3 regions of the Rhizobium sp. WCS2018Hpa-16 genome follow, and region 2 is predicted to be linked to each of the others. Evidence: predicted binding sites of a transcription regulator. Region 2 holds the regulator's gene; each other region holds the start of a gene.
The links. The regulator LexA, encoded in region 2, represses DNA repair genes until DNA is damaged. The targets are predictions, from matches to a motif close to TGTTCNNNNTGTGTTCNG.
Positions count from the first base shown of each region.

Region 1: a site for LexA is predicted at 4,896-4,913, ahead of radA (DNA repair protein RadA). Genes of this name have one in related genera too.
Region 3: a site for LexA is predicted at 4,458-4,475, ahead of RQI55_RS20175 (ImuA family protein). Genes of this name have one in related genera too.

Region 1 is NZ_JAVTIX010000002.1:965,015-971,891, forward strand. It holds gene cysS (cysteine--tRNA ligase) at 1-119, opposite strand, end outside; gene RQI55_RS10775 (SDR family NAD(P)-dependent oxidoreductase) at 318-1,058, opposite strand; gene purF (amidophosphoribosyltransferase) at 1,133-2,626, opposite strand; gene RQI55_RS10785 (CvpA family protein) at 2,765-3,352, opposite strand; gene radA (DNA repair protein RadA) at 3,449-4,849, opposite strand; gene alr (alanine racemase) at 4,957-6,132, opposite strand; gene RQI55_RS10800 (replicative DNA helicase) at 6,198-6,877, opposite strand, start outside.
Region 2 is NZ_JAVTIX010000001.1:978,619-985,495, forward strand. It holds gene RQI55_RS04935 (glutathione S-transferase family protein) at 1-470, opposite strand, end outside; gene lexA (transcriptional repressor LexA) at 818-1,540, opposite strand; gene kdsA (3-deoxy-8-phosphooctulonate synthase) at 1,784-2,632, shown strand; gene eno (phosphopyruvate hydratase) at 2,856-4,130, shown strand; gene RQI55_RS04955 (septum formation initiator family protein) at 4,279-4,596, shown strand; gene pdhA (pyruvate dehydrogenase (acetyl-transferring) E1 component subunit alpha) at 4,750-5,796, shown strand; gene RQI55_RS04965 (pyruvate dehydrogenase complex E1 component subunit beta) at 5,815-6,877, shown strand, end outside.
Region 3 is NZ_JAVTIX010000008.1:143,218-150,094, forward strand. It holds partial or broken gene RQI55_RS24275 (PAS domain-containing protein) at 1-127, shown strand, start outside; gene RQI55_RS20160 (histidine kinase dimerization/phosphoacceptor domain -containing protein) at 193-1,335, shown strand; gene RQI55_RS20165 (response regulator) at 1,335-1,709, shown strand; gene RQI55_RS20170 (GAF domain-containing sensor histidine kinase) at 1,827-3,548, shown strand; gene RQI55_RS20175 (ImuA family protein) at 4,538-5,290, shown strand; gene RQI55_RS20180 (DNA polymerase Y family protein) at 5,211-6,725, shown strand; gene RQI55_RS20185 (error-prone DNA polymerase) at 6,725-6,877, shown strand, end outside.

The sequences.
Region 1 (6,877 bases), on a different contig from region 2:
TGCGCAAAATCATAGACCGTCGGTCCGCAAACATACATCCGCACAGTGTTGGCATCGATTGGCTGGAAGTCAGCCTTCTCGCGGGTCAGTGTATTGTGAAATTTCAAACGCAAGGACATGAGGGTTTTCCCTTGGGAGCAAGCAGTTGTTCCCAGCCGGAGCGTTTGTCTTTTGAAACGGGATAGACGAAAACGATCTGGCCGGCGTTAGACCAGCAAAAAATATCTCAGCAACAGGTGCAGATCATCGTTTCCATATCTCGCCTTATGAAACGGCAAGCGGATTTGGTCAAGGCCTGTCCCACAACCGAAAGTACATCACTCAGGCGCGCGGTAGCTCACGAATTTGCGGTCACGCACGACGTAGATCTTGCCTGTCTCGACCAGATCAGGAGATGTAAGCGGCAGCAGAGCAGCGGCAATTTCGGACGGGTGCGGCAGCGTGTCGGGGTCTTCGCCCGGCATGGCCTGGGCCCGCATTGCGGTGCGCGTTGCACCTGGATTGACGCTGTTGACGCGAAGCGCCGTGGTCTCTGTTTCAGCAGCCCATGTCCGGGCCAGAGCCTCGACAGCCGCCTTGGATGTTGAATAGGCACCCCAGAACGGACGGCAGGAATGCGGTGCACCGGACGACAGAATGAGTGCGCGACCGGCATCCGATCTGAACAGCAGAGGCTCAACCGACCGGATCAGCCGCCATGTGGCCGTGACGTTGATGGTCATCACCTTTTCGAAGACTTTCGCTTCGATATGCCCGACAGGAGAAATGACGCCGAGAACACCGGCATTGGCGACCAGAATATCCAGCTTGCCCCAACGTTCATGGATGGATGCGCCAAGCGCATCAATGGCATTCATGTCTGCAAGATCGAATGGCACAAGTGTTGCCGTGCCGCCCGCCGCCTTGATCGCATCGTCAAGATCTTCAAGGCCGCCGACTGTGCGGGCGCAAGCGATGACGTGCGCGCCAGCCTTGGCGAGTTCGAGCGCGGTGAAATATCCGATACCACGGGAGGCGCCGGTCACGAGCGCAATGCGCCCTTTAAGGTCTGTCGTCATTGTCTCCCCCGAGATCGATAGGTTCATGCGGCAAACAGCCGAAAGCCCGCGCGATGAGCGCGGGCATGTTGAAATCAGCCGTTGCTGGCCAGCATGGAAATCTTGTTGCCCATCGCTTCGCCATTCTTGTCCAGAAGGCGGGTCGGGTATTCACCGGTGAAATAATGATCGGTGAACTGCGGGCGGGCAGGGTTGCGGTCCACTCCGCCAACGGCCTGATAGAGCCCGTTGATGGAAAGGAATGCCAGGGAGTCCACGCCGATGAATTTCGCCATGTCCTGAACATCTGCATACTGGTTGGCCAGCAGCTTATCGGCATCCGGCGTGTCGATACCGTAGAAATCCGGGTGGAAAATCATCGGGCTCGCCACGCGGATGTGGACTTCCTTGGCGCCAGCTTCGCGGATCATCTGGACGATCTTGACCGATGTTGTGCCGCGCACGATGGAATCATCCACCAGAACCACGCGCTTGCCTTCGATCATGGCCCGGTTGGCGGAATGCTTGAGCTTCACACCCAATGCACGAATGGACTGGGTTGGCTCGATGAAGGTCCGTCCAACATAGTGATTACGGATAATGCCGTATTCGAAAGGAATGCCGCTTTCCTGCGCAAAACCAAGCGCGGCAGGCGTGCCGCCATCTGGCACAGGCACGACAACATCGGCCTCAAGAGGCGCTTCCTTGGCAAGGATGCTGCCCATGTTTTTGCGGGTCGTGTAGACGTTGCGGCCGCCGACGACGGAGTCGGGACGGGCGAAATAGACATATTCGAACAGGCAGAGGCGTTCCGGCTGCGGCTTCACCGGCTTGCGCGCATCGATGGTCACGGAACCATCCGGCTGAATCTCGCAGATGATGACTTCGCCATTCTCCACGTCGCGCACGAATTTCGCGCCGATAATATCCAGTGCACAGGTTTCCGAGCAGAAAATCGGCTTTCCATCCAGATCACCCATGACCAGTGGACGAATGCCCGTGGGGTCGCGAGCGGCAATCAGCTTGGTGCGCGTCATCGCCAACATCGAGTAGCCGCCTTCCATCTGGCGGATGGCATCGATGAAGCGATCAGCGGTGGAGGAGTGGCGCGAACGGGCGATGAGATGCAGAACAACTTCCGTATCGGATGTCGACTGACAGATGGCGCCGGTTGCGATGATCTGACGGCGAAGGGTCAGGCCGTTGGTGAAATTGCCGTTATGGGCAACCGCGATGCCGCCTTCTTCAAGCTCGGCAAACAGCGGCTGAACGTTGCGCATCGCTACTTCGCCGGTTGTCGAGTAGCGTGTGTGGCCGATGCAGATCGAGCCGGGCAGACGCGCCAGCGTGGATGGGTTTGTGTAGTGGTCGCCGACAAGACCCATATGGCGTTCCTGATAGAAACGCTTGCCATCGAAAGACACCATGCCTGCGGCTTCCTGGCCGCGATGCTGAAGGGCATGCAGGCCGAGTGCTGTCAGTGCCGCCGCATCCGGGTGGCCCAGAATGCCGAAGACGCCGCATTCTTCATGCAGGGTATCGCCATCGAGAATGTCGTTGAGTGTGGAATGCGAAAGCGGCTCATTCATCTGGCGTGCCTTTGCTGAAGTGCCAAAAACAATAACCGCTCTGGCAGGGTGGTGTGCCAGTTTGGTCTGTCTGCTGCCTATATTGAATATCTAGCACAAATAGCGCGCCCTGCGTGGATTGCAAGGCGCACATGGTCATCAATTCGCTGGTGCCGGAGTGGTCGTTGCTGGTGCATCGTCCACAGGTGTCTGCTCGGTTGCACCTTCTGGCGGCTTGCCGAGAATGCGCGCCCGGATTTGCGGTTCGATATTATCGGGAAGCGCTGCCTCGAGCTTGGCAACAAGACCATCTAGGAATGGCTTGGATTTGGCCTGCGTGACCCATTCTGGCTGCGTGCGCACATCCACCAGCCAGTTCCAGAAAGCGACGGCAACGACCAGCAGAAGAATGCCGCGTGCTGCCCCGAAGAGGAAGCCGAGGGTGCGATCAAGCGCGCCGATGCGGCTATCGATGATAAAGTCGGCGATGCGGGACGTGATGAAGGAAATGACGATCAGCGCGACAAGGAAGATGACGCCAGCCGAACCGGCAATCGCAATCTTGTCGTCATCGGTATAATTGCGCGCATAGGGCAACAGTACCGGATAGAGATAATAGGCGGCCGCAACAGAGCCGCCCCAACTGGCGATGGACAGGATTTCACGCGAAAAGCCCCGCACCATGGCGAGAACAGCGGAGAACAGGACAACGGCGATAACGATGCCGTCGAAAATTGTAATGGGCATTTACCAACTCCGGAGGTCGCGACACTGAATGGGAGCGCCACTGTGCCAATTTTCGTTCCTCATACACTAGCCGTTTAGCCAGCGAAAGGATCAATCTTAGTCTTCCTCAACCTGTCTGAACCGGCTTCCCGACCCCGCAATACGTGCGACGAGATCCGGCAGGCTTTCGATTTCAGTCCAGCGCCCCTTGCTGCCCTTTGGCAATTCAGCAGATGCTGACGGCAGAAATGCGGAGGAGAAACCAAGTTTTTCAGCCTCTTTCAACCGTTGGCCTGTTTGCGAAACAGGTCTGACCGCGCCCGACAGGCTGACCTCGCCGAAATAGACGCAATCGGCGGGCAGGGCAAGACCGGCAAGGGATGAAACCAGTGCAGAGGCAATCGCCATATCTGCTGCGGGCTCGGAGATACGATAGCCGCCGGCAATGTTGAGGTAGACGTCATGGCTGCCCAGCTTTACGCCGCAATGGGCCTCCAGTACGGCAAGGATCATGGCGAGGCGCGACGAATCCCAGCCCACGACGGCTCTGCGCGGCGTTCCAAGCGATGTCGGGGCCACCAGCGCCTGTACCTCAACAAGAACGGGGCGCGTTCCCTCCATGCCCGCGAAAACGGCAGCGCCGGGTGACTTCTCGTTGCGCTCGCCCAGAAACAGCTCCGATGGGTTGGATACTTCCCGCAGGCCCTTGTCCGACATTTCAAAGACGCCGATTTCGTCTGTCGGACCAAAGCGGTTCTTCACGGTGCGCAGAATGCGATAGTGATGGCCGCGATCGCCTTCGAAATACAGCACCGCATCGACCATATGCTCGACAACACGCGGACCGGCGATCTGCCCGTCCTTCGTGACGTGGCCGACAAGCACCATGGTTGCACCCGTCTGCTTGGCAAAGCGGATCATCGCCTGAACGCCCGTGCGGACCTGCGTGACCGTGCCGGGTGCGGAATCAGCGGTATCGCTCCACAGGGTCTGGATCGAATCGATGATGATGAGATCCGGCCGCTTGCCTTCCGATATCGTCGCCAGAATATCCTCGACATTGGTTTCCGCTGCCAGAAGCACATCCGTATCTGCCGCCCCAAGACGCTGGGCGCGTAGCCGGACCTGCGCCACCGCTTCTTCACCCGAGACGTAGACAATGCGATGGCCGCGACGGGAAAGGGCGGCGGCTGCCTGCATGAGAAGGGTGGATTTGCCGATGCCTGGATCGCCGCCGATCAGGACTGCCGAGCCGCGCACAAAGCCGCCACCGGTTGCGCGGTCCAACTCGCCCATGCCGGTTGGAATGCGCGGTGCTTCCTCGATCTCGCCAGAGAGCGAGGTGAGGGTGACGGGTCGGCCCTTTTTCGGCGTTTTGCCGGGCCCAGAGCCGATGCCACCCATCGGGTCTTCTTCAACAATCGTGTTCCACTCGCCGCAGCCTTCGCATTTGCCTGCCCAACGGGTGTGGACCGTGCCGCAGTTCTGGCAGATGAATTGTGTCTTGGCTTTGGCCATGAATGTCTATTTTCTTTGCGTTAGGAATCTGAACTGGAGAGGCTTTCGATCACCTTTTGTTCTCGTTAGCACAGTTTGCCAAAGCTTTCCAAGAGGCAATCAATGCCTCACTCGTCTTCGACAAGATATTGCCGCTCATAGCGCAGCCCAAGCCCCGTCAGCATTTCGTAACCGATGGTGCCTGCGGCGCGCGCCACGTCATCGACCGCCACGTTCGGGCCGAAAAGCTCGACGTAGTCGCCAGCGCGTATGGCGTTGGGCGGCACGTCCGTCACGTCGAAAATCGTGAGGTCCATGGTCACGCGGCCAGCGACTGGCACCTTGTGGCCATTGATGAAGCCATGAGCCCCGCCATTGCCCATATCGCGCAGCGGGATGCCTGAGCCGGAAAGCGAGCGATGGTAGCCATCGGCATAACCAACCGAGGCAATCGCCAGCCGACTGGCGCGCGTCAGGCGGTGAGTTCCGCCGTAGCTTACCGTCTGGCCTTCACCAGCATCGCGGATCTGGATGATCCGGGCCTCGGCCTTGGCAACCGGGCGCATGGGATTTGTCATGTCATTGACCGCTTCGCCGCCATAAAGAGCGATGCCGGGGCGGGTGAGATCGAAATGGTAATCGGCGCCGAGGAAGATTCCAGCGGAAGCTGAAAGGCTTGATTCGATACCTTTGAAAGCTTGGCTAACCTGCCGGAATGATTCGAGCTGTAACGCATTCATCGGAGAAGATGGCGTATCGGCGCAGGCAAGGTGGGATAGGACAAGGACTGGATCGAAGCTTGCGGGGCGGGTCGAATCTTCCGCCAGAAACAGCGCATCCTCCAGCGGCAGACCAAGCCGGTTGAAACCCGTATCGACATGCAGCGCAAACGGATGGTCGCCGCGCTCAGCCAGTGTCCCCATCCAGAAGGATAGCTGTTCTTCCGAGGCGATGACCGGCACAAGGTCATTGTTGAAAACATGGCCTTCCTGCCCTGGCCACAGGCCGGACAGTACGAAAATGCGTGCCTCTGGCGCATGCGGGCGCAGGGTCACGCCTTCCGCAACGGAGGCCACGAAGAAATCACGCGCGCCCGCGTGATAGAGCGTCGCCCCGCAATCCTCGATCCCCATTCCATAGGCGTCGGCTTTGACAACCGCGCTGGCCCGCGCCTTGCCGGAACGTCTGGCCATATCTCGCCAATTATCCGCAAGTGCTGAAAGATCGATGGTAACGCGCAACGGCGCGATGTCGAAGGCATCGTTCTCAGTGTCGGAAAAGCTTTCGTCGAACTCGTCTATCATGATTTCCATACCGTGAAAAAACTGCGCCCCGCGCTTTTGGTAAGGGCGGGGCGAAATCCGGGGCGTTAGGTCTCTTCGTATTGCGTGAAGGAAGGGTCTGCAAGGTCTGCGAAGCGGGTGAACTCCGACTGGAACTGCAGCTTCACCGTGCCGGTCGGTCCGTGGCGCTGCTTGGCGATGATAACGTCTGCCGTGCCTTTGACCTTATCGAACAGGGCTTCCCACTCGCCATATTTCGGATCGGAAATATCGCGGGGCTCCATGTTCTTGACGTAGTATTCTTCACGGAACACGAACAGCACCACGTCGGCGTCCTGCTCGATGGAGCCCGATTCACGAAGGTCTGACAGTTGTGGGCGTTTGTCTTCGCGGCTTTCCACCTGACGGGAGAGCTGTGAGAGCGCGATGATTGGAACATTGAGTTCCTTGCCAAGCGCCTTCAAACCCGTGGTGATCTGGGTGATTTCCTGCACGCGGTTTTCACCGGATTTGCCGGAACCAGTCATCAGCTGAATATAGTCCACCACCAAGCAATCAAGGCCGCGCTGGCGCTTCAATCGACGCGCGCGGGCGGAAAGCTGCGCGATGGAAATACCACCGGTCTGGTCGATATAGAGCGGCACTTTCTGCATCATCTGGCTGCAGGCAACAAGCTTTTCGAAGTCGGCCTCGGTGATTTCACCACGGCGGATTTTCGAGGATGACACTTCGGTCTGCTCGGAGATGATACGGGTTGCCAGCTGCT
Region 2 (6,877 bases):
TCCACAGCTGTGAACCCGGCCCCGGCCAGGAATGGACCGCCATGGGCTGCCAGCCCTTGCTGCCACAAGGCGTCTATCCGGGAAATATCTCTCTGCAATGCGTCCGATATGGAGGATGGCCTAATTCGAAGACCAACACTCATGGGATGGTTGTTGCGCAATGTGGAGAAGCCAGCATGCATCTCCGCCGCGGCAGAGCGAGACCAGGCCCGTGCCTTTGCATCCGCTGCCCATACGCCATCATGCTTTTCCGCAAGATACTCGGTGATGGCGAGCGATTCCCAAACGGTCAGATCGCCATCCACAAGACATGGAACTTTCGATGTCGGTGAAAACTCCGAAAACGCATGGTCCTTGTCATCGAAACGCATGAATCGCTCGGAAAATCCAATTCCGAGCGTGCGCATCAGCACCCAGATTCGCAGTGACCAAGACGAGTAATTCTTGTTGGCGATGAAAAGTTGATACATGAGCAGCGCTCCTAAAAGGCAGCGATCAAAAAGAGAAAACTATCAGTAAACGAGAGAATTTCTTGCATAAAGCCATCCACAGCGATGGCATCATTCAAATTATTTGATGACCGTAACCAGCGTGGCGATCACGCCGGCTCACAAGCACCAGCTACAAACGCAACGGCGAAATTCCCATGCCATAAGTATCTGCTGACATAACGGAAAATCCACTCCAAATCACCGAATCGCAGTGGAATCGATACCCGGCTAACAAGTTCTATCACCGCGCGGTGACTTGAGGCCCCGCGAGCGTCAACAGAGTTAAGACTGCGCCTGAAAAGCGAGGCAAGAGCCTGTCAGGCTGGTCAGTGATAACGCCTGATCAGACCAACAAGCTTTCCCTGAATCTTGACCCTGTCGGGTCCAAATATGCGGGTTTCATAAGCAGGGTTCGCAGCTTCAAGTGCGATAGACGCGCCGTTGCGACGGAAGCGCTTAAGCGTTGCCTCCTCTTCGTCCACCAGAGCCACGATGATATCACCGGGATTTGCGGTGCTGGTATCCTTGATAATGACGGTATCGCCGTCAAAAATACCGGCTTCGATCATCGAATCGCCTTTGACCTCAAGCGCGTAATGCTCACCCGCACCCAGCATATCCATCGGCACGACCACATCATGAGTGTTGTTCTGGATGGCGGAGATTGGCACGCCCGCTGCAATGCGTCCCATGACCGGTACGCTGACTGATTCAGAATTTCTGCTGTTGGAAGATGATGGCTGAGGCCGTTGCTCAACAGCTGCGGTTTTGCCGAGACTGCCCTCAATAACACTTGGCGTGAAGCCGCGCTGTGGCTTTTCCGGGGGCGAATATGATTCGGGAAGCTTGATAACCTCGAGCGCACGGGCTCTGTTCGGTAGCCGGCGAATGAAGCCGCGCTCTTCAAGCGCTGTGATCAACCGATGGATGCCTGACTTTGATGCAAGCTCCAGTGCATCCTTCATTTCATCGAAAGATGGTGGCACGCCGGACTCTTTCATTCTCTCATGAATGAATAGAAGCAGTTCCTGCTGTTTGCGCGTGAGCATGAAGAGACCCTTGACGATTCGAGGCGGAGATTCGGGAAACAAATACAGAACGAACACTATCTGTTCCATATGTGTTCTGCAATCCCTTAAAACTCAGTGAAAGTACAAACGAGTTTCAGCGTTGCCCACAATCCCGCCGAATACCGCTCCTATACCGTGACTCGCTGTCGGCTTACTGCTACATGCGTTGCCAAGATCGGGCGTGATGCCCGTGCACTGTTTCATTTGTTCCAAGGGAAAACCATGAGTGCGACGAACAATCTGAAGGTCATTGCCGGCGAGGGCGCTGCTGCGGTCTCTTTCTCGAACACCGAACGGTTTTCCCTGATTGCCGGTCCGTGCCAGATGGAAAGCCGTGACCATGCTTTCATGATTGCCGAAACGCTGGCCGAACTCTGCGGCAAGCTGGGAATCGGCCTTGTTTACAAATCATCCTACGACAAGGCCAACCGCACCTCGCTTTCGGGCCAGCGCGGCATCGGCATCGACAAGGCGCTGGAAGTCTTCGCCGAGTTGAAGGCGCAGTTCGGCTTTCCAGTCCTTTCGGATATTCACACAGAAGAGCAGTGCGCCATTGTTGCGCCCGTCATAGATATTCTGCAGATTCCGGCATTTCTCAGCCGTCAGACGGACCTGCTGGTGGCTGCTGCAAAGACCGGCCGAGTGATCAACGTCAAGAAGGGCCAGTTTCTGGCACCCTGGGACATGAAGAACGTGCTGGCCAAGCTAAATGACAGCGGCAACTCCAATGTGCTGCTGTGCGAGCGTGGTGCATCCTTCGGCTACAATACGCTTGTGTCGGATATGCGCTCACTGCCAATCATGGCATCGCTCGGTGCGCCAGTTATATTCGATGCGACCCATTCCGTTCAGCAGCCCGGCGGGCAGGGTGGCTCGACAGGTGGTCAACGCGAGTTCGTGGAAACATTGGCACGCGCGGCGGTGGCCGTTGGTGTTGCCGGTCTTTTCATAGAGACGCATGAGGACCCTGATAATGCGCCGTCCGATGGCCCCAACATGGTTCACCTGAAAGATATGCCGAAGCTTCTCGAAAAACTTCTGGCTTTCGACAATATCACCAAATCCGCCTGATATTTCGGCGCCGAGAGGCGTCGATGGAAACCATCGCGCAGGACGGGGCTTGTCATTGTAATTTCTTCCGCATCGGCTACAGCGGAAGACGAATACCAAACGACTCGCCGCTCTGGCGACGTGTTTTTATCGCATGCCGGAATCTGAAACTTCTTCACAGCTTCCCTCATGCGCTTTAAGACATGCACCTGAAAAACACTGTTCCAATCCTAAGGGAGAGATCATGACAGCCATTACCGACATTATCGCACGCGAAATTCTCGACAGCCGCGGCAACCCGACCGTTGAGGTAGATGTCTATCTTGAAGACGGCTCTTTCGGCCGCGCAGCGGTTCCATCGGGCGCATCCACCGGCGCGCATGAAGCCGTAGAGCTGCGCGATGGCGGCAAGCGTTACCTCGGTAAGGGCGTCGAGAAGGCAGTCGAAGCCGTCAACACGGAAATCTTCGATGCGCTGGGCGGTTTCGATGCCGAGAGCCAGATCCATGTCGACCAGACACTGATCGAACTCGACGGTACTCCGAACAAATCGCGCCTCGGTGCCAATGCCATCCTCGGCGTTTCGCTGGCTGTTGCTAAGGCTGCTGCTGAAACCACGGGCCTGCCACTCTATCGTTACGTTGGTGGCCCGAACGCGCATCTGCTGCCAGTTCCTATGATGAATATCATCAATGGTGGCGCGCATGCCGATAACCCAATCGACTTTCAGGAATTCATGATCATGCCAGTCGGCGCGGAAAATATCCGTGACGCGGTGCGTATCGGCGCTGAAATCTTCCACGTTCTGAAGAAGGAACTGTCTGCGCAGGGTTTCAACACCAATGTGGGCGACGAAGGCGGCTTTGCGCCGGGCCTGAAGAGCGCGCCGGAAGCACTCGATTTCATCATGAAGTCCGTTGAAAAGGCTGGTTACAAGCCAGGCGAAGACGTGGCGCTGGCTCTCGATTGCGCCTCGACGGAATTCTTCAAGAACGGCAAATACGTGATGGAAGGCGAAGGTCGCACGCTGGAGCCTGAAGCCATGGCGGATTATCTCGCCGAGCTCGCTGGTAAGTATCCGATCATCTCGATCGAAGACGGCATGGCCGAAGACGATTGGGACGGCTGGAAGTACCTTACAGACAAGATCGGCAAGAAAGTTCAGCTGGTTGGCGACGATCTGTTCGTGACCAACTCTGCCCGCCTTCGTGACGGCATCAAGATGGGCGTTGCCAATTCGATCCTCGTCAAGGTCAACCAGATCGGATCGCTGACGGAAACGCTCGATGCTGTTGAAACTGCACACAAGGCTGGCTACACGGCTGTCATGTCTCACCGCTCTGGTGAAACAGAAGACTCCACGATTGCCGATCTTTCAGTTGCCACCAACTGCGGACAGATCAAGACAGGCTCGCTTTCGCGCTCTGACCGTCTGGCCAAGTACAACCAGTTGATCCGTATCGAAGAAATGCTCGGCCCACAGGCCGCCTATGCAGGTCGCTCCATTCTTCGCGGCTGATTTCGATATCGATATGACACGACGAAAAGCCCGGTTAACGCCGGGCTTTTTTGTGCGCTGCGGTCGGAGCGTGCGTTAAGGTCAACGGATGGTTAAGCATATGTCGCTATGATGCCTTCAGTAACGCGTTTGAAGGCTGTTTCAGAGTATGTGGACCAAGCATCACAAGAAAAGACGTTTTGGCCGTCTTGTCGTTCCGGCAATCACGGTCGCGTTTCTCTCCTATTTCGGGTATCATTCCATCCATGGTGATTTCGGGCTGAAGGCTGCGGAGCAGTTGGAGAAGCAGCGCGTCGCCCGTTCGGCGGAACTGGCCAAGCTTACCAAGGCTCGCACGGCGCTGGAGCGCCAAGTTGAGTTGATGAGTGATGGCTCGCTCGAGCGCGACATGATCGATGAGATCTCTCGCTATCAGCTGAACATGTCACGCGCCGACGAAATCGTCATCATGAACACATATTTTTGATTAACCGAATTTCAGTTAATCTCATTTTTTAATTTATTCGCAGTCACTTAGGGCGAATACGAGCCATGCGTTTATGCCATTGCTGCTTCGCGTTTTCTTGCATATGGTGCGCACCGATCCAACCATTCTAAATGGCAACTCAGGGAGGGATGTATGGCACCGCGAAAAAACGCGACCGTATCCGGCCGCAAGACCACGGCAAAGACAGCCGCTAAGGAATTTACCGGCCAGAACACGCCGGAGTTCGGCAAAGATGAAGAGCTCCACGCGTATCGCGAGATGCTGTTGATCCGCCGATTCGAAGAAAAGGCCGGCCAGCTTTATGGCATGGGCTTCATCGGCGGCTTCTGTCACCTCTACATCGGGCAGGAAGCTGTCGTTGTGGGCATGAACATGTCTCAGAAGGAAGGTGATCAGGTTATCACTGCCTATCGCGACCACGGCCACATGCTGGCTGCTGGCATGAGCGCGCGTGGCGTCATGGCTGAGTTGACCGGACGAAGCGGCGGCTTGTCGAAAGGCAAGGGCGGCTCCATGCACATGTTCTCCAAGGAAAAGCATTTCTACGGGGGACACGGCATCGTGGGTGCCCAGGTTTCTCTCGGAACCGGTCTTGCCTTTGCTAACAAGTATCGCGGCAATGACAGTGTTTCCGTCGCCTATTTCGGTGATGGCGCGGCCAACCAGGGCCAGGTCTATGAGAGCTTCAACATGGCTGCTCTCTGGAAGCTCCCAATCATTTATATCGTCGAAAACAACCATTACGCCATGGGTACATCGACTGCGCGCGCAACCGCCCAGTCCAACTACTCGCTGCGTGGCGTTGGCTTCGGTATTCCGGGTATGCAGGTCGATGGTATGGATGTTCGTGCCGTCAAGGCTGCTGCCGATGAGGCGCTGGAACATTGCCGCTCCGGCAAGGGTCCGATCATTCTTGAAATGCTGACCTATCGTTACCGTGGTCACTCCATGTCTGACCCGGCGAAATACCGTTCCAAAGATGAAGTGCAGAAAATGCGCGCGGAACATGACCCAATCGAGCAGGTCAAAGCCCGTCTCCTTGAAAAGGGCTGGGCGTCTGAGGATGAACTCAAGGCAATCGACAAGGATGTTCGTGACGTCGTTGCCGACAGCGCGGAGTTCGCCCAGACCGATCCGGAGCCGGATGTATCCGAGCTCTACACCGATATTCTGCTCTGATTTGGGAAGGGAGACATCATGCCTATAGAGATTCTCATGCCCGCCCTTTCCCCAACCATGGAGGAAGGCACGCTTTCCAAGTGGTTGAAGAAAGAGGGTGACAAGGTTGTTGCTGGCGACGCTATCGCTGAAATCGAAACAGACAAGGCAACGATGGAAGTCGAAGCCGTGGATGAAGGCACGATTGGCAAGCTGCTGATCGAGGCTGGCACCGAAGGCGTCAAGGTCAACACCGCGATTGCTGTGCTGCTTCAGGATGGCGAAAGCGCAGATGATATGTCTGCTGCATCCGCTCCCAAGAAGGAAGAGCCAAAGGCTGAGGCTTCCAACTCCGGTTCGGACGCTGCTGGTGGCAAGACCCGCGAAGCAACGGAAGAGCCTTCTGCTGCCAAGGAAGCAGCGAAGGTTCCAGCAGCACCGAAGATCGAAGTTGCTGCCGACCCTGACATTCCAGAGGGCACCGAATTCGTAACGCAGACAGTGCGTGAAGCACTGCGCGATGCGATGGCGGAAGAAATGCGCTCTGACGAAAACGTCTTCGTCATGGGCGAAGAAGTTGCCGAATACCAGGGTGCCTACAAGATCACTCAGGGCTTGTTGCAGGAATTTGGCGCCAAGCGCGTCATCGATACGCCGATCACCGAGCACGGCTTTGCCGGTATTGGCGTCGGTGCTGCGATGACGGGTCTGCGCCCGATCGTTGAATTCATGACGTTCAACTTCGCGATGCAGGCCATCGACCAGATCGTCAACTCTGCTGCCAAGACGCTCTACATGTCTGGCGGTCAGATGGGTGCGCCAATGGTGTTCCGTGGTCCATCGGGCGCTGCTGCCCGCGTTGGCGCACAGCACTCGCAGTGCTACGCGGCATGGTACAGCCATATCCCGGGCCTCAAGGTCGTAATGCCGTATTCGGCTGCTGATGCCAAAGGTCTGCTCAAGGCTGCGATCCGCGATCCGAACCCTGTCGTCTTTTTGGAAAACGAAATTCTTTACGGTCAGAGCTTCGAAGTGCCGAAGCTGGATGATTTCGTGCTGCCAATCGGCAAGGCGCGCATTCACCGCAAGGGCAAGGACGTTA
Region 3 (6,877 bases), on a different contig from region 2:
TCTCGACGTTGATCTCGTGATCGTCGGAGCTTCTGATGCCTATCTGAGCCTAACCCAGCGTACCAGAGAGGACATCGTCGGCCGCAACATTCTCGAGGCATTCCCGGAAAATCCGGATGCAGTCGGCACTGTCGAGCAAGGCCCACTAGAGGTCTCGCTACGACACGCTTTCTCCCAGGTAGACCACACGAGATGGCTGTCATCCAATACGACATCCCACTGCCTGGCGGTGGCTTCGTTCAGAAGTTCTGGACACCGATCCACACTCCTGTTGTCGGAGAGGATGGCGCTATCCGGTACATCATTCAGAATCCCATGGATGTCACTGACAGCGTCGTTCGGCAGCGAGAGGCGGATGCGCGATTGCGCGTTGCTCTTCACGCCGCAGACCTCGCGTCGTGGGAGTATGAGCCCGAGACCGACATGTGGCGCAGAAGCCACGCGGTCGACGTGATGTTTGGCTTTTCCCCCGGAGGTGGCGGGCCAGTCGCCGAGCCCTTCTTCGCGAGAATGGATACCGACGATCTCGAGCGTGTTAGCGAGGTGATCAGCAGTGTCATTGGTTGTCCGGATCAGACCGCGATGAACTTCGACTACAGGATCAATCTTCCCGACGGCGACATCAGATACATTGCCTCACGCGGCGAAGTTCTGAGGACATCGACGGGAAAGGTCAGGATGATTGGTGTTCTGATGGACGTGACTGCCGACCGGAAACGAGAGGCGGAGCTATCCAGTGCTCTCAACGCTCTTGAGCGTTTGCTTTCCGAAGTGAACCACCGTGTAAAGAACAGTCTCCAGCTCGTAGTGAGCACGCTCCGCTTGCAAGCCCGCAGACTTGAAGAACCCGCGGCGCTAGAGGCGTTCAACCAGGCCATTTCCCGGGTTCGAGCGATCATCTCAGTGCATGAACGGCTGTACAGAACGGAAAATTCTCTGAGTGTCGACATGGTCGATCACATCAGTAGGCTTTGCCTGGATCTCGCTAGCTCACCCAGGACACGACAGATAATTGTCGAAGCAGAAGATCTTTCGCTCCCGACCGAGCGCGCGATCCCGCTTTCTGTCATCCTCAACGAATTGCTGAGTTCGCCGATCAAAACCACATCGAAGTCCGATGGCCCTGTCATCGTATCGCTCCGTGAGGTTTCCGACGGGCTGATGGAGCTTGAAATCCGTGATCCTGACGCGGCAAGCCGAGGTCCTTCAGTGCTGTCGGATCTGTCGTTCAAGCTTGTAACGAGCATGGCTACGCAGATCGACGGGCAGCTTCATTACCATCCGGACGCAACGGCACATAAGCTAGCCGTGACTTTTCCACGGGAGCGCGCCTGATGCCTCTCCGTATCATGATCGTCGAAGACGAAATGCTTCTTGCGCTCGATCTCGAGGACATGCTTCTCGACGCGGGCTACGACGTTGTCGGTCAAGCATCGCACATGCAACAGGCTATCGCGCTTGCAGATCAACATGGCGGCAATGTGGATGTTGCTATCATGGATGTAAATCTTGCTCGCGGTACCAACGGGGTCGAGACAGCGGCGGCTTTGCGGGAGCGCTGGAACATCCCGTCGCTGTTCGTCAGCGGAAACCTTGATGAGCGCACCCGGGAAGCCGCACTTCCTCTCCAGCCTCTCGGTTTCGTGGGTAAACCCTATTCCGAGAGGGAAGTGCTGAGCTCGCTCGGGCAACTCGTTGTCATCCGCTGACATTTGCTTCCACGTCGCGTGTCGACAAACTGGTCACAGAACTTTTGCTTTTAAAGAAACGCATTTTCTTGCATAATTGCGCGCTAAAATACGGCTCGTATCGGAAGGCATTGGTCGATGGATCAACGGACCAGACCCTCAACGCCCCTCGCGTCGCTGTCCAAAGTTTGGGCGAAGATCGCGCGTGCTCGTACCACCGAGGCTGCGATCAAAACGCTCCGCGATACCGCCCGGTCGGTGATAGGGTGTGACGGCATTGCGATCATCCTCAAAGATGGCGACCTCTGTCATTATGTAGAAGAGGATGCCATCGGCTCGTTGTGGAAAGGTCAGAAGTTTCCATCAGTTGCCTGTGTCAGCGGTTGGTCGATGATGAACAGGGCGACGGCCGTCATTCCTGACATTGGACAGGACGACCGTATTCCTTACGAACTCTATGCGGGCACCTTCGTAAGGGCGATGGCGATGGCACCCATCCGGATGGAAAATCCAGTCGGCGCGATCGGTGCATACTGGTCACAGCCTTATACTCCAGCGGATTGGGAAGTGGAGGTGCTCGAGGCCCTCGGGGAAGCCACCGCTACCGCATTTGAGAACGCAGCTTTCGTAGAGTCCGTGAACTCGTCGCGGATGCCCGCAAAGAATGAAGTAGAGACGTTGGCTGGCGAGTTCGCACACGACATTGAGCGCATATCTGGGATCGCCGCCGTGCCGACCATGCTTGACGTCGTGTTGCGGATGACGGGTATGGGTTTCGCCGCCGTCGCGCGCGTCACCGAGAACCGCTGGGTTGCCTGCCAGGTTCTCGATCCGGTCGGCTTCGGACTAAAGCCTGGTGATGAGCTGCCGCTGGAAAGCACTCTCTGCAACGAGATCCGCGGTCATCGGCAGACCATCGTCTTCGATGACGCGGTCGAAGATTCTCAGTACCGCGATCATCACACGCCACGCATCTACGGGCTGCGGAGCTACATCTCCGAACCGATCATCCTGGAAAACGGCGCGTTCTGGGGAACCCTGTGCGCTATCGATCCAAACCCGGCCAAGGTCAAAAACCCGGAAGTGATGGGCGCATTCAAACTGTTTGCCGAACTGATAGCCCACCATCTTGATGCTGGGACACGTCTTGAAATTACCAGAGCCGCCCTGGAACAGGAAAGGGAACTATCCGAACTGCGAGAGCAGTTCATTGCTGTTCTCGGACACGATCTTCGCAACCCGATAGCTGCGGTAGATGCTGGCACGTCCCGTCTTCTGAAAGAGGGGTGGACTGAACGAAGCCCGGTGATCCTCAAGCTCATGAAGGCTAGTCTTTCCAGGATGTCGGGTCTTGTGGAAAACGTGATGGACCTCGCGCGGGCTCGCATGGGCAGCGGACTTGTTCTTTCTACGTCTCTGAACGATCTTGCTGAAACCATCCGACACGTCGTTGATGAGGTGGTCCTGGCCAATCCGGCGAGACAGATCAATGTGTCGATCGAGATAGAGAAGGCCGTCGCAGTCGACCACGATCGGATAGCGCAGATGGTGTCAAATCTCGTCGCCAACGCTGTCACGCACGGCGCAGAGGACAAAGCTGTCGAAATCAGAGCGCAGTTGGAAAATGATGAGCTCGAAATTTCCGTCACCAATGGTGGGGAGCCCATCGAGGTATCTCAGATCGACAAGCTCTTCCTGCCGTTCAGACGAGGTGAGGGGAAGTCAGGGACGCAGGGCCTCGGCCTCGGCCTGTATATCGCTTCTCAGATCGCCCGGGCTCACGGGGGTCGGATCGATGTTCGCTCCGATCCAGCCGAAACTTGCTTTACTTTCAGAATGCCAATTTCAACGGCCCCGTGAGCTGTCTGAGACAATCGCTTTGACGACACCAGCCGCTCCAGATGATTGACGACGCGCGTGTGTCTATGCATGCAGAGCAAAATGGAAACATGTCGTCGGTCAACCCCTAGCGGGAGGAACTCAAAATGGGGGGGCGTGCCGAGGTGTCGGACCCAAACGGTGCGGTCGACGTGCTTCTCACTGCGGTCCACGGCAAGCGGTTGTTATGGCCTTGCCTTCGCGTGAAAATCATAAGCGATATCCAGACCATCTGATGTGTTGGGAACTTCCGCGATGGTTTTTGGTTAGATTTGCGAGATTGCGGTGTGTCAATCGGACACGACAGAGATGGTGAATGTAGCGGTTTTTCCGATTTCTCGCTGCAGGCAACGAAACGCCAGACGAGCGCCCAACCTGTCCACCGCTTTCTCGCTTTGGCCTTCAATTCGCGTCATCTCAGCCGCTATTGCGATCACCGACATCTTCCAGGCAGGGGAACCGCGTTCCGCAGTGATCGCCATTTGGGTGGCAAAGGCGCTCGCACCCCATCGCCAGCCGTCGTCTCAATCGTGAGAAGCTGACCCCGGAACCGAACTGTTCGACCAGTCCTTTCGCTCTAGTAGGTCCCGACGACCACACGGTGCACATGCGATCTCGATCACTGGTAGACGGCAATCCTTCAGCATCGGTCCTCCTTCGTTATCGGGCTTTGGTCGTCTTCTCGGCATCCCGTTTCCATTTGCCCTGCGTCACCCGGTCTGGCAGACCGGCATCACATCGATGTCCGCGCTGGCGTACCAAAAATATTTACGCCAGAAGGCCTGCGCCGGAATCTCCGCTACCATCATGATTCAACTCTATGAATCTTCGGCTTTGCTAATCCTAGGAGTAGATTCCTGATTTTCAGGTGTCTTGACGCCGCCGACGATAAAGAACAGAAGATGAACAATCAAGTTCTGGCGACATGATGTTGCACCTTTTCACTGCGATTTCGAAAGGATTCGTGACCGATGTCGGCTCTTCGCGAACAAGTGCTCGCTGATCTGCGCGAACGCATCTCGTCTATTCAGGGGGAGGGCGCAAAGAAGACGGGCTGTCTTGCATTCGGTGTCGAGGAGATCGACGCGATCCTTCCGGGCGGGGGCTTGGCTCATGGAGCACTCCATGAATTCGCGGGTGGCGGCTCTGGAACCGTCGATGGCGCAGCGGCTGCATTATTCGCAGCCGGGATCGCCGCTCGTACGAAGGGGCCGATAGTCTGGTGCCTGACGCGGCCCGATCTGTTCTTCCCGGCGCTCGCTCAAGCTGGGCTGCATCCGGATAGGGTCATCTTCGTGGAGAGCGACAAGGAAGAAGATGTCGCTGCCAACATGGAAGAGGCGCTTTCCTACGGCGGCTGTGGCGCGGTCGTCGGCGAGATGGTGCGGTTGCCAATGGTCGTGAGCCGTCGGCTCCAGCTCGTCGCGGAGCGAACGGGGACAATTGCCTTGGCGGTGCGCCGCTGGCGAAGGCAGACCGAGGCCAACGACTTCGGGCAGCCGACAGCATCAACGACGAGGTGGCGGGTGAGCGTGCTGCCGTCCGAAGAACTTCCGGTACCGGGAGTAGGGCGACCTAGATGGTTTCTTGAGTTGATGAGGTCCCGAGCGGGCGAGTGCAAAGAGTTCTGCGTGGGAGCATGTGATGGCAAGGGTCGTATCCATATTTCTGCCGGATCTGGCTACGGACAGGATCAGACGAAACGATCCCACCATACCGGATGATCAGCCGATCGCGGTCATCGCGCACAGTGGATCGAAGCGTTGGGTGTCGTCGGCAGATGTCGCGGCGCAAAAGATCGGTGTTCGCGTCGGGATGGCCGCGGCGAAGGCTCAGGCGATCTTCCGAGGGCTGATGCTAATAGATGCAGATCCCGCCGCCGATGCCGCCGCGCTGGAACGCATCGCGCTATGGGCGCTTGGGCACTATTCCCCAATAGTCGCCGTCGACGGTAAGGACGGTCTTGTGCTGGACACCGAGGGTGCCGATCACCTGCAGGGCGGAGAAGCAAAGATGATCAGCGGTATCGTGAATACCTTTTATTCGAGGAAGCTGACTGCGAAGGTAGCGATCGCGGATACATGGGGCGCGGCGCATGCATGCGTCCGTGCCATCAACCGGGATACCGTGATCGTTCCCCGCGGCGAGATCGTGCGCGCCGTCGAAAAGCTACCGATCTCATTGCTGCGGCTGCCGGAGAAAGTGGTCCAAGACCTCCGTATCCTTGGCTTTCATTCCATAGCCGAACTTTCCAATACCCCAAGAGCACCGCTGACCCTTCGTTTCGGACCAGAGGTCGGCCGCCGTCTCGACCAGATGTTCGGTCGCGCGGGAGAACCGATCGATCCGATCCGAACCGCCGATCTGGTTGAGGTCTCCAGATCGTTTCAGGAACCGATAGGTGCGGCCGATACGATCAATAAATACGTCGGTCGGCTCGTCGTCCAGCTCGTCGTCGAACTCGAGAAACGCGGGCTTGGCGCGCGCCGGACGGACCTCATCGTGCATCGGGTCGACAACACCCTTCAAGCGATTCGGGCAGGAACTGCAAAGCCAGCGAGGGATGTCGCGTGGCTCACCAAGCTGTTCAAGGATCGCACAGAGCAGATCGATCCTGGTTTTGGAATCGAGAAACTCGTCCTTGTTGCCGTGTCGGCGGAACCGCTGCTCGAGGAGCAGAAGGCTTCGTCTCTCGTTGAAGAAGAAATAACCGACCTCACGCCGTTGATCGATATCTTCATCAACCGCGGCGGCCAGCGCGTCTACCGCGTCGCACCCGTTGCATCGGATGTGCCCGAGCGGAGCGTGCAGCAGATCTCCGCCGTCGCCGATCAGATAGCTGAAAGCTGGGTCGGACATTGGCGCAGACCGACCAGATTGTTCGCACGACCAGAACAGATTCAGGCGATCGCGCTCATGCCCGACTATCCACCCGCCAGCATAACCTGGCGCGGCAAACGCCACCGTGTGAAGCGTGCCGATGGCCCCGAGCGCATATTCGGGGAATGGTGGAAGCGCCCAACAGAGCTGGAAGCGGTCAGAGATTACTTTGTTGTCGAAAACGACGACGGCGAGCGGTTCTGGATTTTTCGCTCCGGGGACGGGATCGATCCGGAAACGGGTTCCCATCGCTGGTTCATGCACGGAATCTTTGCCTGATGAAATATGCGGAGCTGCAGGTCACCACTCACTTCAGCTTTCTGCGGGGCGCATCGTCGGCGCAGGAGCTGTTTGCGACCGCCAAAGAACTAGGGATCGAAGCCGTGGGCGTCGTCGACCGCAACAGTCTGGCGGGGATCGTGCGCGCGTTG